DNA from 3 places in the Paraburkholderia sp. BL6665CI2N2 genome. Region 1 is predicted to be linked to each of the others. Evidence: predicted binding sites of a transcription regulator. Region 1 holds the regulator's gene; each other region holds the start of a gene.

Region 1 (7,834 bases):
TTTTGCGCATAGTGGCTCAGCGAATAAGCCGCTTCCTGCAACTGGATTTCGGCGGGTTCCAGCGCGGCCAGCACGTCGTTCAAAGCCGGGTCGATCTCCGCCAGGTCGCGCACCTTCGAGACAATCGAGGCAAGATGCGTAATCATCGCCTCGTCCGATTCGGACAACGCGCCGAGCGCGCCTTGCACACCGTCGATCAGATTGGCCGAATGCGACAGCCGCCGGTGCTCGGCGTTGACTTCTTCCCACTCGCCCGGTTGCGGCGCGAGCTTGTCCAGTTCAGTGAGTTGCCAGGCGAGACGCTCGCGTTCGAGTTGCAGTTCACGGTCGCGCGTTTGCGCGTGCTCGACCGCCTGAATCTTCTCGCGCCACGCGCGCCATGCCCGTGTGACGCTTGCCGCGGTGTCCGACAGGCCCGCGTGGGTGTCGAACAGTTCGCGCTGCGCGTCGGGACGCATCAGTAATTGGTGCGCGTGCTGCCCATGAATATCCACCAGCATTTCGCCGACCTCGCGCAACTGCGCGAGCGTCGCCGCGGTGCCGTTGATAAAGGCCCGCGAGCGGCCGTTGGCATCCACCACGCGCCGCAGCATGACCGTGCCGCCATGATGGCCGTCGTCGCCGGTCGTGCCGAGCGCCTGCTCGTCGAGCCATTGCTCGACCTGCGCATGAGTCTCGAATTCCGCGGTGATGTCGGCGCGGCTTTCGCCGGTGCGCACGACGTTCGCATCGGCGCGGGCGCCGAGCGCGAGCGCCAGCGCGTCGATCAGGATCGACTTGCCGGCGCCGGTTTCGCCGGAGAAAACAGTAAAGCCGCTGTCGAATTCGAGATCGAGCGCGGCGACGATGACGAAGTCGCGTATCGAGAGGTGGCGAAGCATGGAGGTCGTCTGGTGAGCTTGATGTTCGGGTTTCGGCCGCGGCGGCGTTCGCGTTCCGGATTTCTTGCCGCTCAGGGCTTGGGATCTTCTTCGTGCGACGGGTATTCGTTCCAGTGCAGCTTCTTGCGCAACGTGGTGAAGAAGCTGTAGCCGACCGGATGCAGCATGGGCACCGTATGACGCGAGCGACGCACTTCGATCGTGTCGCCCAGTTCGAGCGAGGTGAACGACTGCATGTCGAAATTGACGTTCACTTCGCGCCCGGAAACGATCTGGATGCTCACCTTCGAGTCGTCCGGCAGCACGATCGGCCGGTTCGACAGCGCGTGCGGCGCGATCGGCACCAGCACGATACCTTGCAATTGCGGATGCAGAATCGGCCCTTGCGACGACAGCGCATAAGCGGTCGAACCGGTCGGCGTCGCCACGATCAGGCCGTCCGAGCGCTGGTTGTACATGAAGCGGCCGTCCACCGAGACATGCAGCTCCGCCATGCCCGAGAAGCCGCTGCGGTTGACCACCACGTCGTTGAAGGCGAGCGCGTGATAGATCGGATTGCCGCCGCGCATGATGCGCGCTTCGAGCAGCACGCGTTCCTCGCGCTCGAAATTGCCCGACAGCATTTGCGGCACGATCTCGCGCATGTCGGAGATCGGGATGTCGGTAATGAAGCCGAGCCGCCCGTGGTTGATGCCGATCAACGGCGTGCGATATGGCGCCAGCTGGCGGCCGATGCCGAGCATGGTGCCGTCGCCGCCCAGCACGACCGCAACGTCGGCGCGCGCGCCGATCTCGGCGGGACGCAGCGCCGGATAGTCGGTCACGCCGATCTCCGCGGCGGTGTCGGCTTCGAATACGATCTCGAAGCCGCGCTTCGCGATGCACGAGGCGAGCGCGGTCAACGGCTCGGCGATGCCCGGCGTGTTGTTGCGCCCGACGAGCGCGACGGTCTTGAACTGGCTGGTCACTTGCATGCCGGCATTACACCATAGGTAGGGCCTGAAAAGAACCGCAGACAGACCCGGTAGCGGGCCGGCGCGCGCGGGCTGTCAGCGCATCTCGCGATTATCGTTAGAATGGTGAAGCCTTGATGACACGTACGCCGGTTAAAGTGCGGCGGGGCGCCGGCAGCCGGGCCGCCCAGAAGGTGGCTCGCAAGGCGGTCGGCAAAGCGCCGGGCGGAACGCCGGCTCGCAGGCCGGACCGAAGGCAGAGCGCCGCTTTGGCAAACGGCGGCGCGTTCGTCAGGGATGGGCGCCCCTAGCGCTCGCGGTAGTCGTGCCATTGAGCTAAAATTTTCCCTCATGCTAGATCCTCGCGCACAAACCCTCCTCAAAACGCTGATCGAGCGCTACATCGCCGAAGGTCAGCCGGTCGGCTCGCGCACGTTGTCGCGCTATTCGGGCCTCGAACTGAGTCCCGCAACGATCCGCAACGTGATGTCCGACCTCGAGGATCTGGGGCTCGTGATCAGTCCGCATACTTCCGCGGGCCGCATTCCCACACCGCGCGGTTACCGCCTGTTCGTGGACACCATGCTCACTGTGGAGTCCGCCGCGGACGAAGAAGCCGTGACGCGTACGGTCAAGACTACGCTGCAGGCAGGCGAGCCGCAGAAAATCGTTGCGGCGGCGGCCAGCGTGCTGTCCAACCTGTCGCAGTTCGCCGGGGTGGTGCTCACGCCGCGGCGCAGCCACGTGTTCAAGCAGATCGAGTTCATGCGTTTGTCGGACAAGCGCATTCTGCTGATCATCGTGACGCCGGAAGGCGATGTGCAGAACCGCATCATGGCGACTCAGCGCGACTTCTCGCCCTCGCAACTGGTCGAAGCCTCCAACTACATCAACGCGCACTTCGCGGGCCTTTCGTTCGACGACGTGCGGCGCCGTCTGCGCGAAGAAATCGACGAACTGCGCGGCGACATGACCACACTCATGCACGCCGCCGTCACGGCCAGCACGGACGAATCGGACACGGGCGAAACCGTGCTGATTTCCGGCGAGCGCAATCTGCTCGAAGTGGCCGACCTTTCGTCGGACATGGCGCGCTTGCGCAAGCTGTTCGATGTGTTCGATCAAAAAACCAGTCTCCTTCAGTTGCTCGACGTGTCGAGTCACGCGGCGGGCGTGCAGATTTTCATCGGCGGCGAGTCGAATCTCGTACCGATCGAGGAAATGAGCGTTGTCACCGCGCCGTACGAGGTGAACGGCAAGATCGTCGGCACGCTCGGCGTGATCGGGCCGACCCGCATGGCCTACAACCGCGTGATCCCGATCGTGGATATCACCGCGCGCCTGCTCTCGCTGACCCTCAGCCAGCAGTAGGCGGCTTCGACTCCCGACCGCAGCCGCGGCTGGCTCCTGCTCCTGCTGCAAATAATGCGTGACGGCGCGCGGCTTGCCAATTGGCCGAATGGCCAGGGGTGTCCGGCGGACCGGTGCGTGAACCGCGCCGCTATAATGAATCCCACCTGAACTGACTCTCCGCCAACACCGGTGCTTTGCTGCCTATGCGCTTCGACCTCGAGCGGCCCTCACAAAACGCAACATCACACCGTGTCGCCGTGCTGCTGATCAATCTCGGCACACCCGACGCGCCGACGCCGCGCGCGGTACGCCGCTATCTCGCGCAGTTTCTGTCCGATCCGCGCGTAGTCGAAATTCCGGCGCTGCTCTGGCAGATCATCCTGCGGTTGCTGATTTTGCCGATTCGGGGCGTCGCCTCCGCCAAGAAGTACGCTGCAGTGTGGATGCCGGAGGGCTCGCCGCTGCGCGTTCATACGGAAAAGCAGGTGGAAGGCCTGCGCCATCTGTTGCAACTGAATGACTACACGGTGCTGGTCGATTACGCGATGCGCTATGGCACGCCGGGTATCCCGGCCATGCTGAACCAGCTCAAGCTGGCGGGCGCCGAGCGCGTGCTGTTGATGCCCATGTATCCGCAGTACTCGTCCTCGACCACCGCCACCGCGTTCGACGACGCCTTTTCGGCGCTCAGGCGTATGCGCAATCAGCCGGAAATTCGCACGGTGCGCCAGTACGCCGATCATCCGGCCTACATTGCGGCGCTTGCCGCCCAGGTGCATCACTACTGGCATCAGCACGGCCGGCCGGATTTCGCCGCGGGCGACAAGCTGGTGCTGAGTTTCCACGGGGTGCCCAAGCGCACGCTGGATCTCGGCGACCCTTACCACGAGCAATGCCAGCAAACCGGCGCGCTGCTGATGCAGGCGCTCGAACTGACGCAGGTGGAATGCCGTATCACGTTCCAGTCGCGCTTTGGCAGGGCCGAATGGTTGCAGCCATACACGGCGCCCACGTTGAAGGAACTGGGTGCGGCGGGCGTGCGGCGCGCCGACGTGTTTTGTCCGGGCTTCACGGCTGATTGCCTTGAAACGATCGAAGAAATCGGCATGGAGGTGCGCGACGAATTCCTCCATGCAGGCGGCAAGGATTTCCATCGCATTCCTTGCCTGAATGCCTCGCAGGCGTGGATTGCCGCGCTCGGCGAAATCGTTGCGCAGAACCTGCAAGGCTGGCCTGTGCAGGCGTTGCCGGTGCCGCATACGACAGGAGCTTGAACAGGCTCATGAACTACAGCATTGCAACAGACGCGGGCGCGAAGCTGCGCATCGACAAATGGCTTTGGGCGGCGCGCTTCTTCAAGACGCGCTCGCTCGCGGCGGACGCTGTCGAAAAGGGACACGTGCGCATTGGCGGTGCCGGCGTCAAGCCGGCTAAAGACGTGCGGGTCGGCGACCTGGTCGAAATCGAGATCGAGCGAATTGTCTGGCAGGTGGAAGTGCTGGGCGTGTGCGACGTGCGCGGCCCGGCGAGCGTGGCGCAAACGCTTTATGCGGAAACCGAAGAGAGCAAGGTGAAGCGGCAGGTCGAACAGGAGCGGCGCAAGACGTACCGTGAACCGGCGGCCGCCTTACACGGCCGGCCGACCAAACGCGACAGGCGCACTATCGACAAACTTTCAGGTGGGGGTTGAACAGCTGTTCCATGGTCGCGTGCACGCCGCCGTATTCGGTAGTGTGGTCGTTGACGGCCCCGGACATGCAGATGGTCGTGGTGCCCGCAATCAGAACCAATGCGACCACCGAGATTGCAAAGGTCAGTTTCACGGTACTCCCCTCAGGAAGGTTCAGGATAAAGACGGGCGAATCAGGTGGGAATTGCAATAAATCGGAAAGGTTTACGTCAGATTAGGGTTAACGCGTCTTTTCCGATGCTTTAATGGAGCATAGGCCACTTGCCGATCGCACTCAATCTCAATCTGATTGCGCAGCAAAAATGGTTGTAACCGGGCATTTCCGCCACCCATCCCTGGTGCGAAAAGATCCGGGAGAACCGCTTGAAATGGTTGGTCCCGGCCTCATCTGCCGTTTTGATTTGCGGTGACTCGCGAAGTTGTCTGTCGCGATTTTGCAACGCACAAACCGCGCCAGGTTTGATGTGTTGCCTGCCACCGCTGGCTTTTACCTCGCTTTCACCCATTTAACGACTTTCAGCGACATGGAAAACACGCAAGAGAACCCGACGAGCCAGAATCCCACGCCCGCCGACGAAACCGCGCGCCAGGCCGCCGAGGCCGCAGCACCCCAGCAGGAAGCGGCGGCCAACGCCGCGACCGATTCGCCGGTCAATGCAGAGCAGACGGCCTTGGCCGAAGCTGAAGCGAAGATCGCCGAGTTGCAGGAGAGTTTCCTGCGGGCCAAGGCTGAGACCGAAAACGTCCGCCGCCGCGCTCAGGAAGACGTCGCCAAGGCGCACAAGTTTGCTATCGAGAGCTTCGCTGAGCATCTGCTGCCGGTGATCGACAGTCTCGAGGCAGCGGTCGCCCACTCGTCCGACGATCTGCAGAAGGTGCGCGAAGGCGTCGAACTCACGCTGCGTCAGCTCACCGGCGCGCTCGAGAAGGGCCGCGTCGTCGCCCTGAATCCGGTTGGCGAGAAGTTCGACCCGCACCGTCATCAGGCCATTTCCATGGTGCCGGCCGAGCAGGAGCCGAACACCGTGGTGGCCGTGCTGCAGAAGGGCTTCGTGATTGCCGATCGCGTACTGCGTCCGGCGCTCGTGACCGTCGCAGCACCGAAGTAAACGCCACAGGGCGAGGCAAGCCGTTTCGTCCGGCAGGTGGCCGCCATGGCTGACCTTCCCGTCGATGCTACCGCGCTCGGCCTCAATGGTGTCGCAGCAACGTTTGACGGGCATCCCGACCCGGGTCGGCGCTTCATTGTGCAAGGCATGCCAACGGGGTTCTTCTACCGCGGCAAGCGGGCCCGGCTGGCGAGGCCTTGAGGCTTAAGGAATTCGTAGTCGCGTTTCGCGGCCGCACCAGAGAAGATTCGGGCGGGCAAAACGGCCGACGCCACGAGCGGCGCTCAGGCCGATGGAACAAATTTGGGCAAAAGTTCGCCCGATTGAAAAAAATTAAAGACCGCATCGTAAAAAGAGGTCTTGAAAACGATGCGGACGCACTTATGTTGAGTGCAGGTATGAATTGAGAGCGGATCGCCTTACCGCCAGCAGGGCGAACAAGGCGATTCCCGCAGCGATCAAAGTTAGGAGATTGGAAAAAATGGGCAAAATCATCGGCATCGACCTCGGCACGACCAACTCGTGTGTGGCGATCATGGAAGGCAATTCGGTCAAGGTGATCGAGAATTCGGAAGGCGCGCGCACCACGCCGTCGATCATCGCTTACATGGAAGACGGCGAAATTCTCGTCGGCGCGCCTGCGAAGCGTCAGTCGGTCACGAACCCGAAGAACACGCTGTACGCGGTCAAGCGCCTGATCGGCCGCCGCTTCGAAGAAAAAGAAGTTCAGAAAGACATCGCGCTGATGCCGTACAAGATCATGAAAGCCGATAACGGCGACGCATGGATCGAAGTGCGCGATCAGAAGCTCGCGCCGCCGCAAATCTCGGCGGAAACGCTGCGCAAGATGAAGAAGACCGCTGAAGATTATCTCGGCGAGCCGGTCACCGAAGCCGTGATCACGGTTCCCGCGTACTTCAACGACAGCCAGCGTCAGGCTACCAAAGATGCGGGCCGCATCGCCGGTCTGGAAGTGAAGCGCATCATCAACGAACCGACCGCAGCCGCTCTGGCGTTCGGTCTGGACAAGGCCGAAAAGGGCGACCGCAAGATCGCGGTGTATGACCTGGGCGGCGGTACGTTCGACGTGTCGATCATTGAAATCGCTGACGTCGACGGCGAAATGCAGTTCGAAGTGCTCTCCACGAACGGCGATACGTTCCTGGGCGGCGAAGACTTCGACCAGCGCATCATCGATTACATCATTGCCGAGTTCAAGAAGGAACAGGGCGTCGATCTGTCGAAAGACGTGCTCGCGCTGCAACGCCTGAAGGAATCGGCTGAAAAGGCGAAGATCGAACTGTCGTCGAGCCAGCAAACCGAAATCAACCTGCCGTACATCACGGCCGACGCGTCGGGTCCGAAGCACTTGAACCTGAAAATCACGCGCGCCAAGCTGGAAGCGCTGGTTGAAGAACTGATCGAACGCACGATCGAGCCGTGCCGCGTGGCGATCAAGGACGCGGGCGTGAAGGTCGGCGAAATCGACGACGTGATTCTGGTCGGCGGTATGACTCGCATGCCGAAGGTGCAGGAAAAGGTCAAGGAGTTCTTCGGCAAGGATCCGCGCCGTGACGTGAACCCGGACGAAGCCGTGGCCGTGGGCGCCGCGATTCAAGGTCAGGTTCTGTCGGGCGACCGTAAAGACGTTCTGCTGCTCGACGTGACCCCGCTGTCGCTCGGCATCGAAACGCTCGGCGGCGTGATGACGAAGATGATCAACAAGAACACCACGATCCCGACCAAGCACGCACAGGTCTACTCGACGGCTGACGACAATCAGGGCGCCGTGACGATCAAGGTGTTCCAGGGCGAACGCGAAATGGCGGCCGGCAACAAGCTGCTGGG
Region 2 (7,834 bases), 160 kb from region 1:
GCCTCGGCCAGCGCAAGCTCGGCGGGGCGCACGGCGCCGCCGCGCGGATTCGGCAAGGCATCAAAGGAAACGGGTGCAGCGGATTGAGGAGTCATGGGCAGGCGACACGAAGCTGACGGGCCGTCGCCTCGCCGCACGCAGACTGATCGGCTAACGCGCGAACCGGCGACAGGACAATGACAGACTAACGTTGCGACACGGCGCGGCCGAGGACGTTCCGCGTCGACGCGTTGGGGCAAACTTCAGAACCTACCGTGTGCGTTCGATCCGGCGCGGCGCGCCGGCCGCGAAACATCATGCCAGCGCCGCGCCGCAGGCATGCGGCACAGCCCGCAGCCGGCGTGCCGACTGCTCCCGGACTTCAGATCTGGACCATCTCGAAGTCTTCCTTACGCGCGCCGCACTCCGGGCAGGTCCAGTTAATGGGGACGTCTTCCCAGCGCGTGCCCGGCGCAATGCCTTCGTCCGGCAAACCGGCTTCTTCGTCGTAAATCCAGCCGCAAATCAGGCACATCCAGCTTTGATATTCCATTCTTGTGTCGCGTCGTAGAGTCCGGGGAAACGGGAGCCATGATGGTACCGTGTTGCCGCCCCAATGCCTAGCAATCAGACACGCGTAATCGTAGGGTGCGACGGCCTTTGGCTATGCAGTTGCGTCGCCCCGCGCAGCGGTTGCGACGTCGTGCCGCGCGCCGGCCTCACGCTTGCCGGCTGCGGCGCATCGCGAGATGCGAAAAAACGCCCTCGGGACGGTTTAGGCCGCATAATTGAGTCGATTGCGCACTCTCTGCGCCTAAATTTAGCTCCTTTCCGCACATCTTCATGCCCAGCGACACGCCTCCGATCGTCCTCACCTTCGGCCTTTCCGATCCCACCGGCGGCTCTGGCCTGCAAGCCGACCTGATGACTCTTGCCAGCATGGGTTGCCATGGCGTCTCTGTGCTCACGGGCTACACCGTGCGCGACTCGGCGAGCTGCGACGAAGTCACCGGGCTTGACCCCGAAGTGGTCGCGACCCAGGCGCGGATGCTGCTCGAAGACATGCCGATCGCCGCGTTCAAGGTCGGCGCCTGCACTCGCGCGGAAGTGGTGAGCGCGATTGCCGAAGTCGTCGCCGATTACGACGACATTCCACTGATTCTCGCCCCCGATTTCACGCTCGACGACGAGCACGTGCTGTCCGCCGACGAACTGCGCGAAGCGATCGCCGACCTGCTCGCGCCGCAAACCACGTTGCTGGTCGCCGATTCGGCAACACTGCTCGCGCTTGCCCAACCGGACGGCGACGCCGAAGCGCCCAGCCTCGACGCCGCCATCTCGCATCTGCTGTCGCAAGGCTGCGAATACATTCTGTCGACGGAAACCGGCACGCACCGGCACGTCAATACGCTTTTCAGCGAAGACGGCCAGTTGCGTCAGGACATGTGGGACCGTGGCAGCCATCGGATCATGGGCTTGACGGATACGTTGGGCGCGGCGATCGCCGCGTTGCTCGCCAACGGCCAGGATCCCGCCGAGGCGGTGCGCGAGGCGCAGGAGTATTTGTACCAGGCTGTGCGCAACGCGTTCCGGCCGGGCATGGGCGCGTATATGCCGGACCGGTTCTTCTGGGCGCGCAGTGCCGACGACGAAACGCCGCCGGCAGCCGGCAAGGACGCGGCGCCGGGTGAAGCGCGGCACTGAATTTCCTCCGAGGAGGCGTCTGTACAACTGCCAAGCGGCTAGCAGGCAGTCTGCGAAAAAACCCGCATTTCTGCGGTTTTTCCTTTCGAAACTCTGAGTTGCGGCCGCGCACCGTTTTTGGCGTCAACGCATGCTTGAACGTGTAATTAAAGGTTACAACGCGAGAGCCATCGGTGGGCTAGACTTACGTTTCGTAATTTTGTCATAATAGCGCGTGCCTGCCCCGTTCAAGTTCTATTGCCCGTGGATGCTTCGGAAGCCCTGCCCGCCATGAGCGTATATGTACTAGACCGCCGGCGAAAAGCAGCAATCACGCCACAGCGCGCACAATACGGCTGAAATGGGGGAAACCACTATGGGATCGTCGCGCGTTTTGCTGCACCAATTTCACGGCGAAGTGACCGTTCGCGACAGAGCGCAAATATTCCGCCAAGAGCCGCTCACAATCTGGCTCACCGGTTTATCGGCAGCGGGAAAGTCAACCATCGCATTCCAACTCGAGCGACAACTCTTATCTTTGGGCCATGCGTGCTATGTGCTTGATGGCGACAATATTCGTCACGGCTTGGCGTGCGACCTAACTTTCGACAAAAGAGATCGACGCGAAAATATTCGCCGAGTGGCGCACGTAGCCCAATTAATGAACGACGCAGGTCTCATCGTCATCACAGCTCTTATCTCACCTATGTGCGAGGACAGAGCAATGGCGCGCGGCATTATTGGCACCGGCAAATTCATCGAAACCTATCTCTCCGCCTCTGTCGAAGCATGCGCGCGCCGTGACCCGAAAGGTCTCTATGCCAAAGCCCAAGCTGGAGAAATCGCTTCGTTTACCGGGGTATCGGCGCCCTATGAAGCCCCAGCGGATCCTGAGCTGAAAATAGATACCGCGATTCAGACACCGGCGGAGAGCGTCGCGAATATATTGGCCTATTTGCGTGAGAATGGTTTGGCGAATCCTGTTTAAGGAACGTATGCAAGATCGCCTCACCCCATAACTTCTTAAACTAAAAAAACCCGCATTTCTGCGGGTTTTTTCGTTTGGGAAGCACGCTTGGCGGCGCACTTCCCCATGTGCTTCCAACTGAGCCTCCAGACGAGGCCCAATCGAAATTACATGTCCATGCCCATGCCGCCCATGCCGCCGGGCATACCACCGCCCATCGGAGCATCTTCCTTCGGCAGTTCGCAAACAGCTGCGTCGGTCGTCAACAGCAGGCCAGCGACCGAAGCTGCGTTTTGCAGCGCCGTGCGCGTCACCTTCGTCGGGTCGACAACACCAGCGTCGACCAGGTCGACGTACTCGCCGGTTGCTGCGTTGTAGCCATAGTTGCCTTGGCCAGCAGCAACAGCTGCCACCACGACGCTGGCTTCTTCGCCACCGTTCGTGACGATCTGGCGCAGCGGCTCTTCCATCGCGCGCAGCACGATCTTGATACCTGCGTCCTGATCGGCGTTAGCGCCCTTCAGGCCGGCGATTGCCGTACGTGCACGGATCAGCGCGACGCCGCCGCCAGCCACGATGCCTTCTTCCACAGCTGCGCGCGTTGCGTGCAGTGCGTCTTCGACACGTGCCTTCTTTTCCTTCATTTCGACTTCGGTCGCAGCGCCGACCTTGATCACCGCAACACCGCCTGCCAGCTTGGCAACGCGCTCCTGCAGCTTTTCACGGTCGTAGTCCGACGTTGCTTCTTCGATTTGCGTGCGAACCTGCTTCACACGTGCTTCGATGGTGGCTGCTTCGCCAGCGCCGTCGATGATCGTGGTGTTTTCCTTGCCCACTTCGATACGCTTCGCTTGACCCAGTTCAGCCAGCGTTGCCTTTTCGAGCGTCAGGCCGGTTTCTTCAGCGATGACTTGACCGCCCGTCAGGATCGCGATGTCTTCCAGCATGGCCTTACGACGATCGCCGAAGCCCGGAGCCTTGACAGCAACAGTCTTCAGGATGCCGCGGATGTTGTTCACCACCAGCGTAGCCAGCGCTTCGCCTTCGACGTCTTCCGCGATGATCAGCAGCGGACGGCCAGCCTTGGCGACCTGTTCCAGTACCGGCAGCAGATCACGGATGTTCGACACCTTCTTGTCGTGCAGCAGCACGAACGGGTTTTCGAGCACGGCGACTTGCTTGTCCGGGTTGTTGATGAAGTACGGCGACAGGTAGCCGCGGTCGAATTGCATACCTTCGACCACGTCCAGCTCGTCTTGCAGCGACTTGCCGTCTTCAACCGTGATGACGCCCTCCTTGCCGACCTTGTCCATCGCTTCAGCGATACGATCGCCGATCGACGAGTCGCTGTTTGCCGAAATCGCGCCGACTTGTGCGATTTCCTTGTTGGTCGTGCACGGCTTGCTGATCTTGCGCAGTTCTTCGATTGCGGCCGTCACAGCCTTGTCGATACCGCGCTTCAGGTCCATCGGGTTCATGCCCGATGCAACATACTTCATGCCTTCGCGGACGATCGACTGAGCCAGGACCGTTGCGGTCGTGGTGCCGTCACCTGCGTTGTCGCTGGTCTTGGAAGCCACTTCCTTGACCATTTGCGCGCCCATGTTCTGGAGCTTGTCTTTCAATTCGATCTCTTTCGCGACCGACACACCGTCCTTCGTGACCGTCGGGCCGCCGAAGCTGCGTTCCAGGACAACGTTGCGACCCTTCGGGCCCAGCGTGACCTTCACAGCGTTCGCGAGGATATTCACGCCTTCAACCATCTTGGCACGGGCGGAATCACCGAATACGACGTCTTTAGCTGCCATCTTCTAACTCCTTGAATTCTTTAAGATACGACCGGGAAAAGCAGCGACTTGTCGCTTACTTCTGCACCACGGCCATGATGTCTTCTTCGCGCATCACGAGCAGTTCGTTGCCGTCGACCTTAACGGTCTGGCCTGCGTACTTGCCGAACAGAACGCGGTCACCCACCTTCACGTCGAGCGCGATTGCCGCGCCCTTGTCGTCACGCTTACCCGGGCCGACTGCCAGAATTTCGCCTTGATCCGGCTTTTCTGCTGCGGCTTCGGGGATCACGATGCCCGACGCGGTCTTGGTTTCTTGATCCAGACGTTTGACGATCACGCGATCATGCAAAGGACGAAGGTTCATACATACTCCTCTCTTGATTGAGACTGAAGAACGCTGAGAAAACCCGGCTGGCGGAGCCAACCGGCGATGTTGTTAGCACTCTCGTGCAGCGAGTGCTAATTATATGGACGGGTGGTGACAAATTCAAGAAGGGATGGTGCGGTTATCAAGATTCGTGTGGAGATTCGCTTAACTTTGAACTTTGTTCGCCGAAGTTTGAACTCACGACTTGTGTCCGAACACCGCTAGGGCTCGCACTTCCCATAAAAAACAACGAGTTAGAACCGGAGCCGCCGTATGCACGGGTTGTGCACGCTGCTACGAAACCTAGCCGTTTCTGACGAAGCCGCCTCGCAAAACCTAGTGCTCAATATTCGCTCAAGGGTAAACCCCCAGAAAAGATCGTACTCTTCGGCCATGTTCTGGGAATTCGAAAAACATCATGCAGCCCGCGACGCCACCCTGTCGCTCTCGTCGTGCAGCCGCGCTGGATTCAGATGCTCGATCAATTCATCACCTGGCCATGCGATAACGACGGCGTAAAGGAGTCGCTGTACAAGCCCGCTTCACCACCTCTTCCATAGCGGCTTCAAACGATTCACCAGCATCACGCTTCCCCGTTGAGCTGGGCAAACTCACTATTGCCGCAAATTCGGACAGGTGGAACAGGTTGTGGCCGCGCCTTTCATTCATGTGCGTCACCAGTTCGTCATCGCTCGATGGCAAAATTTTCGAGGCCGGAAATTGAGAGGTCGGTCGAGTAGTAAAACGCGTGGCCGTTCTGGAGACCGTCAATGATTGATCCCTTGAGGAGTCAATCCATGAGTCGGCTTCGTATATCGCGGCCGTTGACAGACAGCGCTCTTGGCTTTTCCCAGAGCGGACATTGAATCACGTGTCGCCAGTCGAATTGTTGACGAAGAATTTCTGACTAAACATACTCTCCCGCGTTTTCAACGGAGAGCCCCAGTGACGAGTGTTCACATCGACGTACTACCGCGGGAAATTTCAACGGCACGCCTGAAACTCGTGCCGGCATGCGAGCAGTTCACGCATGAGTTGCGGGAATACTCCATTGAAAATCGCGCTCACCTACAGCCTTGGGAACCGCTTCGAGACGAAAGCTTCTTCGACACTGATTCGGTTTGCCTACGGCTGTCGACAGTGGCGCATAACAACAGCTCGGGAGTCGCGGTGCATCTCCTTCTCATTTCGTTGGGAACCGGCGAAATAGTCGGTGATTGCAACTTCACGAACATCGTGCGCGGGCCCTTTCAGGCATGTCATCTTGGATTTTCGCTTGCAGAGCGGTTTGAAGGACAAGGCCTCATGCGCGAAGCATTGACGTCTGCCATTACTTATATCTTTGACGAAATTGGGTTGCACAGAATAATGGCGAATTTCAGGCCCGAAAATTTTCGTAGCGAACAACTATTAAAACGGCTAGGGTTCGAGCGTGAAGGCTTGGCTCGGTCCTATCTAAGGATCAACGGGGTATGGGCAGACCACGTGCTCACATCGCTAATCAACCAAATTCCAGAACGTTAAACCAGTCTTGCAGCCTTCGCTCCGACCTTTCGACTTCCGCAGGCTTAAAGCACCCGGTGCCGTTAGGGGTCGCCGGTCGCAGGCTCATGCGTTCGGAACATCCACCAAGGTCCGAATCCGCTTTCCCATCTCGAACGCGCGAATCTCGTAGCCAAGTTCCTGATACAGATTGACCGCCTGTTCGTTAAATTCCCAAACGGCTAGTCTGATGTCCGTGGCACCTTGGTTCCGTGCCCACTCTTCCGCGAGTTTGATAAGAGAGCTGCCGACCCCGCGTCCTCTGATTTGTTCTGAGACTGCGACGGAGCCGATGCGACCAGCGACGATCGGCTGCAATAACGGGCTTATCGGCTTCACCACCTGAATCGTAATGAAGCCGACGGCTTTGCTGCCAAGCTCAGCAAGGAACGTTGCTCGATCTTCTCCTTGCAGGCTGGAGAGCCAGTGCGGTTTGTCCCGGCCGAATTCTGTGGTGGCATCTGCGTAGATGTCGGGGCGTGCCAAGTGGTGGCCCGCATTCAAGATTTGACCCAATTCGCAGATTGTCAAAACATCTTCGATGGTCGCGCGTCGATAGCTTATCGGGAGGGTCATCGTCAGCTCTTAGGAGAGAAATAAAAAAGGCGCCTTAGGCGCCTTGGTCGTTGCACATGGAGTTTGACCGACGAGGTCGAATTCGATGCTGAGGACGTAACGAACCGCGGCGCAAAAGTTTGCGACCGTGACAATGACGAGACCGAATCGATACGTTACGGAGTTCCATTTGGCCGATATTGGCACATTAAATTTAATTTGTGAACTGACCGATGTGGTTCGGCGGCCGGGCTGACTTCCAGGGGGAGGCGAAACGAGCACCGCCCGCTATTGCGAATTGTCGATGATCGACACACGGTAGCCGACCGACGTTTCCTGGCCGAACTCTCCCCGATCCCGACGCGTGCGAGAACTTTCAAACTGCATATCGCGCGGAGCACCGCAACCAACCCAATCCGGTCAGTCGAGTCACGAAAGGAACGGCAGTTAGGAGGCTCGAAAGAGACGCCCGACGCTTCCCATTTCCTCGATCGCGTCCATTCAAAGCCGTCGATAGTTCATTTCGTTGGTACAGCTTATGAACGGATGGCGGCCTGCAGTCACTCAGATTAATCATCAGACAAAAATCCACCCGCTTACTGTCGCCTGTGAGCCTAACAAGATGCTTCCTTCATTTAAAAAAACAATAGCGCGAGAACGTTTGCGAGTCGCTACCTGGGGAACCTCGCCCTTCAGGATCTTTGCCTTATAGCCGTAGTACCTGATGCGGGCGACTGATTCATCCGTTGAACAAGAACACCCCGCACTCCAGCATCTTCCAGGGCGTTAGCGAGGCAGCGATCCGCCATCGTCCTTATTTACTACGCTTTCAGTGGAATCGAAACATGAACTTTAATCAGCTGTCAGTGAAAGCCAGACTCACGTGGGCGTTCGGCGTACTAGCCGCGCTGGTTCTTGTGGTCTCAGGCATTTCGTTAAAGGCATTGAGCG
Region 3 (7,834 bases), 200 kb from region 1:
CTGTTGGCGGGCGCGGACCGCGTCGAAGGCTGCCTGTTCGGCAACGGCGAGCGCACCGGCAACGTCGATCTCGTCGCGCTGGCGATGAACCTGGACGCGCAAGGCGTCGATACGGGGCTCGATTTCTCCGATATGGAGGCGGTCCGGCTCGTGGCGGAGCGCTGCAATCAGTTGCCGGTGCATCCACGCCATCCGTATGCAGGCGAAGCGGTGATGCGGGCGAAGAACGCGGAGCGACAAGGCGTCGCGGCGCAAGCGCTGAAAGTGGCAGAAACCGGCGCGCCGGATCGTCGCGAATGGAGCGGTGTGGATCAGGAAAGCGTCGCCGCCTGAGAATCAGGCCGACGTGAGGCAAACCGACGCAAACACGATGCGCGAGCGCGCTACCCGCGCGCGCGCGTCAACCGGAGCGGCCCGCTCACAAGGCGCAGCCGGCTCGACAGAATGAGCTCACAAGGCTCACTCGATGGCGCAACGCGTGGCCTGCCAGGCAATCAGGCGCCAACGGCCGTCTTCCTGCGTATGAATCGCCGTGTAGGCGATCGGAAACAGCAGCGCCCCGTTGTTCGCCTCCATTTCGATCAGCGCGCGACCGGTTACCACGCAGATCTCCCGCCCGACGGGCAGCACCTCTTGCGACTGAATCTCGATCTGCCGATAGCGGCGGCGGCCCGTGGTAATCCCGTCGATGAACTGCCGTTTGGTTTCCCGCTTGCCGTTCGTGTGAACGTAGCTCACGTTGTCCGCGAGCAGGGCATCGAGCGAGGGCCCGTCGCCGTCGACCATCGCCCGAAAGCGCTCTCGCTCGAGCTCGCGAACCGCTTCGATAATCTTTGCCGCCATCGCTCAGCCCCTTGCACCGGTGAGCCAACGTGGCCACGGTTGTCAGAAGTTGTATTGCAGATATAGCTGGTGGAAATTTATACCAGGATTCGGCTCTTTGATACCGCCATTGGAAACATGCTGGAAGCGGTAGCCCGCCTGGTACTGCTGGTGGCTGCCGAACTGCACGCCCGCACCGGCTGTTGGCGCAAATTGGAACGCCGTGGCATAGGTGTAGTCAGAAGAGATGCGGGCATGCGTAAGAAGTCGCACGCCGACACCCGCTTCCACGAAGGGACGGATCGAGCCCGTGCCGCGAATGAAGCGGATAAACGGCGTGACGCCGAATTCACCGATATCGCGGTGCTCGTCACTTTCATCGGTATGCCACCAGGCCACGTGCGCTTCGCCGATCAGCGCGAAGTGCCAGTCGCCAATTTGCCACCAGGTCAGATTGGGGTCCCACACCACCCCAAGGTCGAGCTTCCGGACGTGATGGTCGCCAAGACCGCCTGCCACCTGCACGCCCCACTGATCGGCCAAGGCCAAACCTGAAGCCCCTAAAATCAACGATCCGGCGAAGATTTTTAGAGTCAGACCACGCAAAGCATTCTTTTTGTTGTTCATCTAACACCCGGGTTCCGTGGAACGCTGAACAATCTGCAACTGTTTTGCGTATTCTAAGGTGAATCTCAATTTGGCGGATCGTATGAAGAAAGCTGACTTTCCGCAATTAGTCACTTCAAATTTGGCAAAAATCAGGTATTTATAACGATGAAGGCAATCTGTTAGGTAAATTCTACGTCTAGCACGGAGCCGGCCGAAGCGGTGTACCATGGCTATTGATTCGTGAATTTCAATAGGAATTTGCGGAACTTGGATGCCCCTACGCCCTCTAAGTATTAGCACTCGACAATTCAGAGTGCTAACATCCAACGCTGGAGTCGTTACCTGAATAAGCTTTTGTCTGATTCCAAAGGAGTTTCCTACGTGAGCCATGCAATGACCCTTCCGAGTACTTTGAGCCCGTCGTCGGCTAAGGCCGCTTCGGCAGGTGCACTGGCGCTCTCGCATTCCTCGCTGCTGCCCGGTCAACTGGGCAATATCGACGCCTACATCCAGGCCGTAAATCGGATTCCGATGCTGACGCCGGCGGAAGAACGCCAGTTCGCCACCGAATTTCGCGAGCAGGACAACCTCGAGTCCGCGCGCCGTCTCGTCCTGTCGCACTTGCGGCTGGTCGTGTCGATCGCGCGCAACTATCTGGGTTATGGACTGCCGCACGCCGACCTGATCCAGGAAGGCAATATCGGCCTGATGAAGGCCGTGAAGCGCTTCGATCCGGAGCAGAACGTGCGCCTTGTGTCGTACGCCATGCACTGGATCAAGGCTGAGATCCACGAATACATTCTGCGCAACTGGCGGATGGTGAAGGTCGCCACCACCAAGGCGCAGCGCAAGCTGTTCTTCAATCTGCGCAGCCACAAGCAAGGGCTGGGCGCGTTCACACCGGACCAGATCGACGATCTGGCCAAAGAGTTGAACGTGAAGCGCGAAGAAGTCTCCGAAATGGAAACGCGTCTGTCCGGCGGCGACATCGCGCTGGAAGGCCAGGTCGAAGACGGTGAAGAAGCGTACGCGCCGATCGCCTATCTGGCCGACTCGCATAGCGAACCGACCGCCGTGCTGGCTTCGCGTCAGCGCGACAAGCTGCAAAGCGACGGTATTGCGAGCGCGCTGGACGCACTTGACGCCCGCAGCCGCCGCATCATCGAGGCACGCTGGCTGAAGGTGGAAGACGACGGTTCGGGCGGCTCGACGCTGCACGAACTGGCCGACGAATTCGGCGTGTCCGCCGAACGTATTCGCCAGATCGAGGCGAGCGCTATGAAGAAGATGCGCGGCGCGCTCACCGAATACGCTTAACGCTTGAAGATTGTCAGCATGCCGCGGTTCGTCCGGCGCGCGGCAGCACAGCCGCCAAGCCCCGCCCTCGCAAGACGGCGGGGCTTTTTTTCGCCCACGCCGCGGCTTATTCGCGCACGCCCGCCTTCACTCAAGAACATCTACAAGCGACACGCGTTTCTTGACGTATCACAAACCAGATAGCAATACTGGTTGAACGGGGCAAGTCTCGCGACCCAATGCCGCAGTTCCGAACTGTTGCGCGCGAGGTTCTACTCCTAGAATCGGGATGCACTCGCCCGACCGCTGAAGCGGTCTGGCGCCAGCCGGATTCGCCGGTGTGAAGTTGCCTTCTACCGATCATGACCACAGCCCTCAATCGCAGCACCACCCGCCGCCGGAGCCTGCGCCAACGGTTCCATGGCTGGGTGCGCGGTCCGACGTTGGCGCGGGATATCGCCATCGTCCTCGCCATCAAATTCGTACTGCTGATGGCGCTCAAGTACACGTTCTTCAATCATCCGCAGGCGGAGCACATGTCGCTGCCGCCTGAGCAAGTCGCGCAGGCGCTGCTGTCCGTGCCTGCCTCGCATCCGTCCCAAGGTGATCCACATGCCCGTTAGCGAAGTCGTAGAACTGTCGCGCCTCCAGTTCGCCATCACCGCGCTTTACCACTTTCTGTTCGTCCCGCTCACGCTCGGCTTGTCCTGGTTGCTTGTCATCATGGAGTCGGTCTATGTGATGACCGGCAAGCAGATCTACAAAGACATGACCCAGTTCTGGGGCAAGCTGTTCGGCATCAACTTTGCGATGGGCGTGACCACCGGTCTCACGCTGGAATTTCAGTTCGGCACCAACTGGTCATACTACTCGCACTATGTCGGCGACATTTTCGGCGTGCCGCTCGCGGTCGAAGGCCTGATGGCGTTCTTTCTCGAGTCGACCTTCGTCGGGCTGTTCTTCTTTGGCTGGAAACGGCTCTCGAAGGTCCAGCATGTGTTCGTCACGTTTCTCGTCGCGCTCGGCTCGAACCTGTCGGCGCTGTGGATTCTGGTGGCCAATGGCTGGATGAACAATCCGGTCGGCGCGACCTTCAACTACCAGACCATGCGCATGGAGCTCGATAGCATCTTCTCCGTGCTGTTCAACCCGGTCGCACAGGTCAAGTTCGTGCATACCGTGTCGGCGGGATATGTGACCGCTTCGATGTTCGTGCTCGGTGTGTCGTCGTGGTATTTGCTCAAGCGCCGCGACACTGAGTTTGCGTTGCGCTCGTTCGCGATTGCTGCCGGTTTCGGTTTGGCATCCACGCTATGCGTGATCGTGCTCGGCGACGAATCCGGCTATCGCACCGGCGAAGTCCAGCAGGTCAAACTGGCCGCGATCGAATCCGAATGGGAAACCGCGCCCGCACCGGCTCCGTTCACGATCATCGGGATTCCGAATCAGAAGGAGGAGCGCACCGACTACGCTATCAGGATTCCGTACGCGCTCGGCCTGATCGCAACACGCTCACTCGATGAACCCGTGGTCGGTCTGAAGGATTTGATGGCGCGCAACGAGGTGCGCATCAAGAACGGCATGCTCGCCTACGCCGCCCTGCAGAAACTCAAGCAAGGCGACATTACCGACGAAGCCAAAGCCGCCTTCGACGCGCACAAGCAGGATCTCGGCTACGGCCTGATGCTCAAGCAGTTCACCGCGAACGTCACCGACGCCACGCCGGATCAGATCGCCCAGGCCGCGAAGAAAACGATCCCGCCTGTAGCACCTGTGTTCTTCTCGTTCCGGCTGATGGTGGGTCTGGGCATTCTGTTCCTCGCCACCTTCGTGCTGGCGTTCTGGTTCTGCGCGCAGCGCTCGCTGTTGCTGGAGAAGCGCCGCTGGTTCCTGCGCTGGGCCGTATGGGCAATTCCGCTGCCCTGGCTCGCGGCGGAGTTCGGCTGGATCGTCGCTGAAGTGGGCCGTCAGCCGTGGACCATCGCGGGCATTCTGCCCACCAACCTGTCGGCCTCGAGCCTGACGCCGAATGACCTGTATCTGAGTATCGCGGGCTTCGTGGTGTTCTACACGGTGCTGTTCATCATCGAAATCATGCTGATGTTCAAGTACGCGCGGCTCGGTCCTTCGTCGCTGCATACGGGCCGCTATCACCACGAACAACAGCCGCTGAATCAGCCGCTGCCGACCAACACGGCCGCCTGATTCGCCGCCACTGAGTTTCAAGGGAAAAGATCATCATGGATTACGCAACCCTCAAACTGATCTGGTGGGTGCTGATCGGCGTGTTGCTGATCGGCTTCGCGCTCACCGACGGCTTCGACATGGGCGCGGCGATTTTGCTGCCGTTCATCGGCAAGACCGACGCCGAGCGGCGCATCGTCGTGAACACGGTGGGCGCGACGTGGGAAGGCAATCAGGTCTGGCTCATCACGGCGGGCGGCGCGATGTTCGCCGCGTGGCCGCTGGTGTACGCGGCGTCGTTCTCCGGCTTCTATTTCGCCATGCTGCTGGTGCTGTTCGCGCTGTTCTTCCGGCCGGTCGGCTTCGACTATCGCAGCAAACGTGAAGACCCGCGCTGGCGCACGGCGTGGGACTGGGCGTTGTTCGTCGGCGGCTTCGTACCGGCACTGGTGTTCGGCGTCGCGTTCGGCAACCTGCTGCAAGGCGTGCCGTTCTCGTTCGATACCGACTTGCGCGTGACCTACCACGGCGGCTTTTTCGAACTGCTCAACCCGTTCGCGGTGTTGTGCGGGCTCGTCAGCGTCTCGATGCTGGCCGCGCACGGTGCCGCCTTCGTCAAGATGAAAGCGGACGACATTGTCGCCGAACGCGCTTCGCTGGCGCTTCGAATTGCCTCATTCGCGACCGTGGTGCTGTTCCTGATTGCCGGCGCGCTGATCGCCACGATGATCGGCGGTTACCAGGTGATCGACGCCCCGCCGCTCGACACGGTCGCCAATCCGTTGACGAAGAACGTGATCGGCGCACCCGGACTGTGGCTCACCAACTACGCGAACTATCCGTGGATGGTGGCCGCGCCGGTGGCCGGTCTCGCAGGCGGCGTGCTGGCCACGCTGCTCGCTCGCTCGCGCTTCGAGAAAAGTGCCTTTCTGTCGACCTCGCTAATGATCATCGGCGTAATCCTGACGGCGGGCTTCTCGATGTTTCCGTTCATCATGCCCTCCTCGCTCGACGGCCGCAGCAGCCTCACCGTGTGGGATTCGACTTCGAGCCGCATGACGCTGCAGATCATGCTGATCGCCGTGATCATTTTCCTGCCGATCATCCTGATCTACACGAGCTGGGTGTATCGCGTGATGCGCGGCAAGGTGACCGCCGCCGCGCTCGAAGAAAATCACCATACGATGTATTGACCGGCAAGACGCTTAAGAGGAGTTTGCGATGTGGTATTTCAGTTGGATTCTCGGAATCGGCGTGGCATTGGCGTTCGGCATCATCAACGTGATGTGGCTGGAGTCGCGCCAGTCGGCGGCAACGAGCGCGCAGAAGAGACGCTAAGGCGGCGTATGCCGGCTGAGATGGGCCGGTAAACGGAAAAGCGGGACCTTGATTGATTCAAGGTCCCGCTTTTTTTATCGCAGCATAAGCGAATGCGAAGCGGCGCGAGCCGCTCCTTCTTTTAGCAATGCGTCATGCCGGCAGAGGCGTTGCACCGCCGCTTTGCGTCGTGCGAGCCGAAAGCTTTTCAGCGTAGCGTTGCGCCGCGTCGCCGACGACGATATGGAACGTGTCCGCGGAAACCCATGCCGTATCGAGCGTCGCCAGACGTTGACGATCGACCGCCGACGGATCGCGCACGACGATACGCAAACGCGTCGCCGCGACCGCATCCAGCGACACCACGTTGCCCGCGCCGCCGAACACGGCGAGCCAGCGCAGCGGATCGGGATCGAGTGGGCCGCTGCCTTGAGCACCCGAAGCCGCAACCGGCGCAGCCGCCACAGCGGGAGCCGCAGCCACCGGCTTCACCGCCTCACCACCACCCTGCGCGATCACCGTCCGGATTTCGTCCGCGATGATGTCCGCTTCCGGTCCGATGATCACCTGCACGTTGGTCGAGCCGCGCTTGAGCACGCCACGCGCGCCGATCGTCTTCAGCTCGCTTTCAGAGACTTTGTTCGAATCGACCACCGACAGACGCAGACGCGTCGTGCAAGCATCCACCACCGACAGATTCGACGCGCCGCCCAACGCAGCAATATAACGCTGCGCACGCGGCACAGCCGCACCGGCGACCGGCGGTACGAAACCACCCGCGGCAAACGAGTCGACCTGTTCGTCGGCAGCGGCGGGTTCGCGGCCCGGCGTCGCCATGTTGAATTTGCGGATGAAGAAGCGGAACAGGCCGTAGTACACCACCATGTAGACGAGGCCGATCGGAATCGCCCACCAGCCGCGAGTCGACAGACCGTAGTTCAACACGTAGTCGATTGCGCCGGCGGAGAACGTGAAGCCAAGGTGAATGCCGAGCGCCGAACAGATGGCGAGCGAGAGGCCCGTCAACAGCGCGTGGATCACGTACAGCACCGGTGCGAGGAACATGAAGCTGAACTCGATCGGCTCGGTCACGCCCGTCAGGAACGAGGTCAGTGCCATCGAGAACAGCAAACCGCCCACAACCGCGCGGCGCTCCTTCGGTGCTTCATGGAACATCGCGAGACACGCAGCCGGCAGACCGAACATCATGACCGGGAAGAAGCCCGTCATGAAGGTGCCCGCAGTCGGATCGCCCGCGAAGAAGCGATGCAGGTCGCCCGTCACCGCGGCGCCGCCCGGCGGTGTGAACGTGCCGAACACGAACCACGTCAGCGAATTGAGGATGTGATGCAAACCCGTGACCAGCAGCAAGCGGTTCAGCACGCCGAACACGAACGCGCCGAGCGCGCCCGCGGTGGTCAGCCAGTGGCCCGCCGTATCGATCACGGCTTGCACCGGTTGCCACACGTAGCCGAACGCTATGCCGAGCACGAGACAGACCACCCCCGTGACAATCGGCACAAAGCGTTTCCCTCCGAAGAACGCGAGGTAATCGGGCAGCTTGATGTCTTTGTACCTGTTGTACAACAAGCCCGCGACGATACCC

Evidence for each region. Region 1 encodes HrcA, which represses chaperone genes, less so after heat shock. Its sites were predicted from a motif close to TTAGCACTCNNNNNNNNNGAGTGCTAA; they were not measured.
Region 2: a site for HrcA is predicted at 4,856-4,882, ahead of groES (co-chaperone GroES). Genes of this name have one in related genera too.
Region 3: a site for HrcA is predicted at 1,725-1,751, ahead of rpoH (RNA polymerase sigma factor RpoH). Genes of this name have one in related genera too.

Annotation. Positions count from the first base shown of each region.
Region 1 is NZ_SORC01000001.1:6,264,002-6,271,835, forward strand. Features, by position in the region: gene recN (DNA repair protein RecN) at 1-881, opposite strand, end outside; gene B0G81_RS28180 (NAD kinase) at 953-1,855, opposite strand; gene hrcA (heat-inducible transcriptional repressor HrcA) at 2,186-3,205, shown strand; gene hemH (ferrochelatase) at 3,391-4,461, shown strand; gene B0G81_RS28195 (RNA-binding S4 domain-containing protein) at 4,470-4,877, shown strand; gene B0G81_RS43830 (hypothetical protein) at 4,849-5,010, opposite strand; gene grpE (nucleotide exchange factor GrpE) at 5,402-5,986, shown strand; gene B0G81_RS44815 (hypothetical protein) at 6,032-6,187, shown strand; gene dnaK (molecular chaperone DnaK) at 6,468-7,834, shown strand, end outside.
Region 2 is NZ_SORC01000001.1:6,421,009-6,428,842, reverse strand. Features, by position in the region: gene B0G81_RS28890 (hypothetical protein) at 1-95, opposite strand, end outside; gene B0G81_RS28885 (rubredoxin) at 362-532, opposite strand; gene B0G81_RS28880 (hydroxymethylpyrimidine/phosphomethylpyrimidine kinase) at 823-1,683, shown strand; gene cysC (adenylyl-sulfate kinase) at 2,039-2,650, shown strand; gene groL (chaperonin GroEL) at 2,797-4,437, opposite strand; gene groES (co-chaperone GroES) at 4,493-4,783, opposite strand; gene B0G81_RS43860 (hypothetical protein) at 5,276-5,557, opposite strand; gene B0G81_RS28860 (GNAT family N-acetyltransferase) at 5,732-6,310, shown strand; gene B0G81_RS28855 (GNAT family N-acetyltransferase) at 6,395-6,904, opposite strand; gene B0G81_RS28850 (methyl-accepting chemotaxis protein) at 7,729-7,834, shown strand, end outside.
Region 3 is NZ_SORC01000001.1:6,066,985-6,074,818, reverse strand. Features, by position in the region: gene B0G81_RS27340 (2-isopropylmalate synthase) at 1-333, shown strand, start outside; gene B0G81_RS27335 (nuclear transport factor 2 family protein) at 460-843, opposite strand; gene B0G81_RS27330 (acyloxyacyl hydrolase) at 886-1,449, opposite strand; gene rpoH (RNA polymerase sigma factor RpoH) at 1,813-2,748, shown strand; gene cydP (cytochrome oxidase putative small subunit CydP) at 3,090-3,350, shown strand; gene B0G81_RS27315 (cytochrome ubiquinol oxidase subunit I) at 3,340-4,932, shown strand; gene cydB (cytochrome d ubiquinol oxidase subunit II) at 4,968-6,104, shown strand; gene cydX (cytochrome bd-I oxidase subunit CydX) at 6,133-6,249, shown strand; gene nagE (N-acetylglucosamine-specific PTS transporter subunit IIBC) at 6,382-7,834, opposite strand, start outside.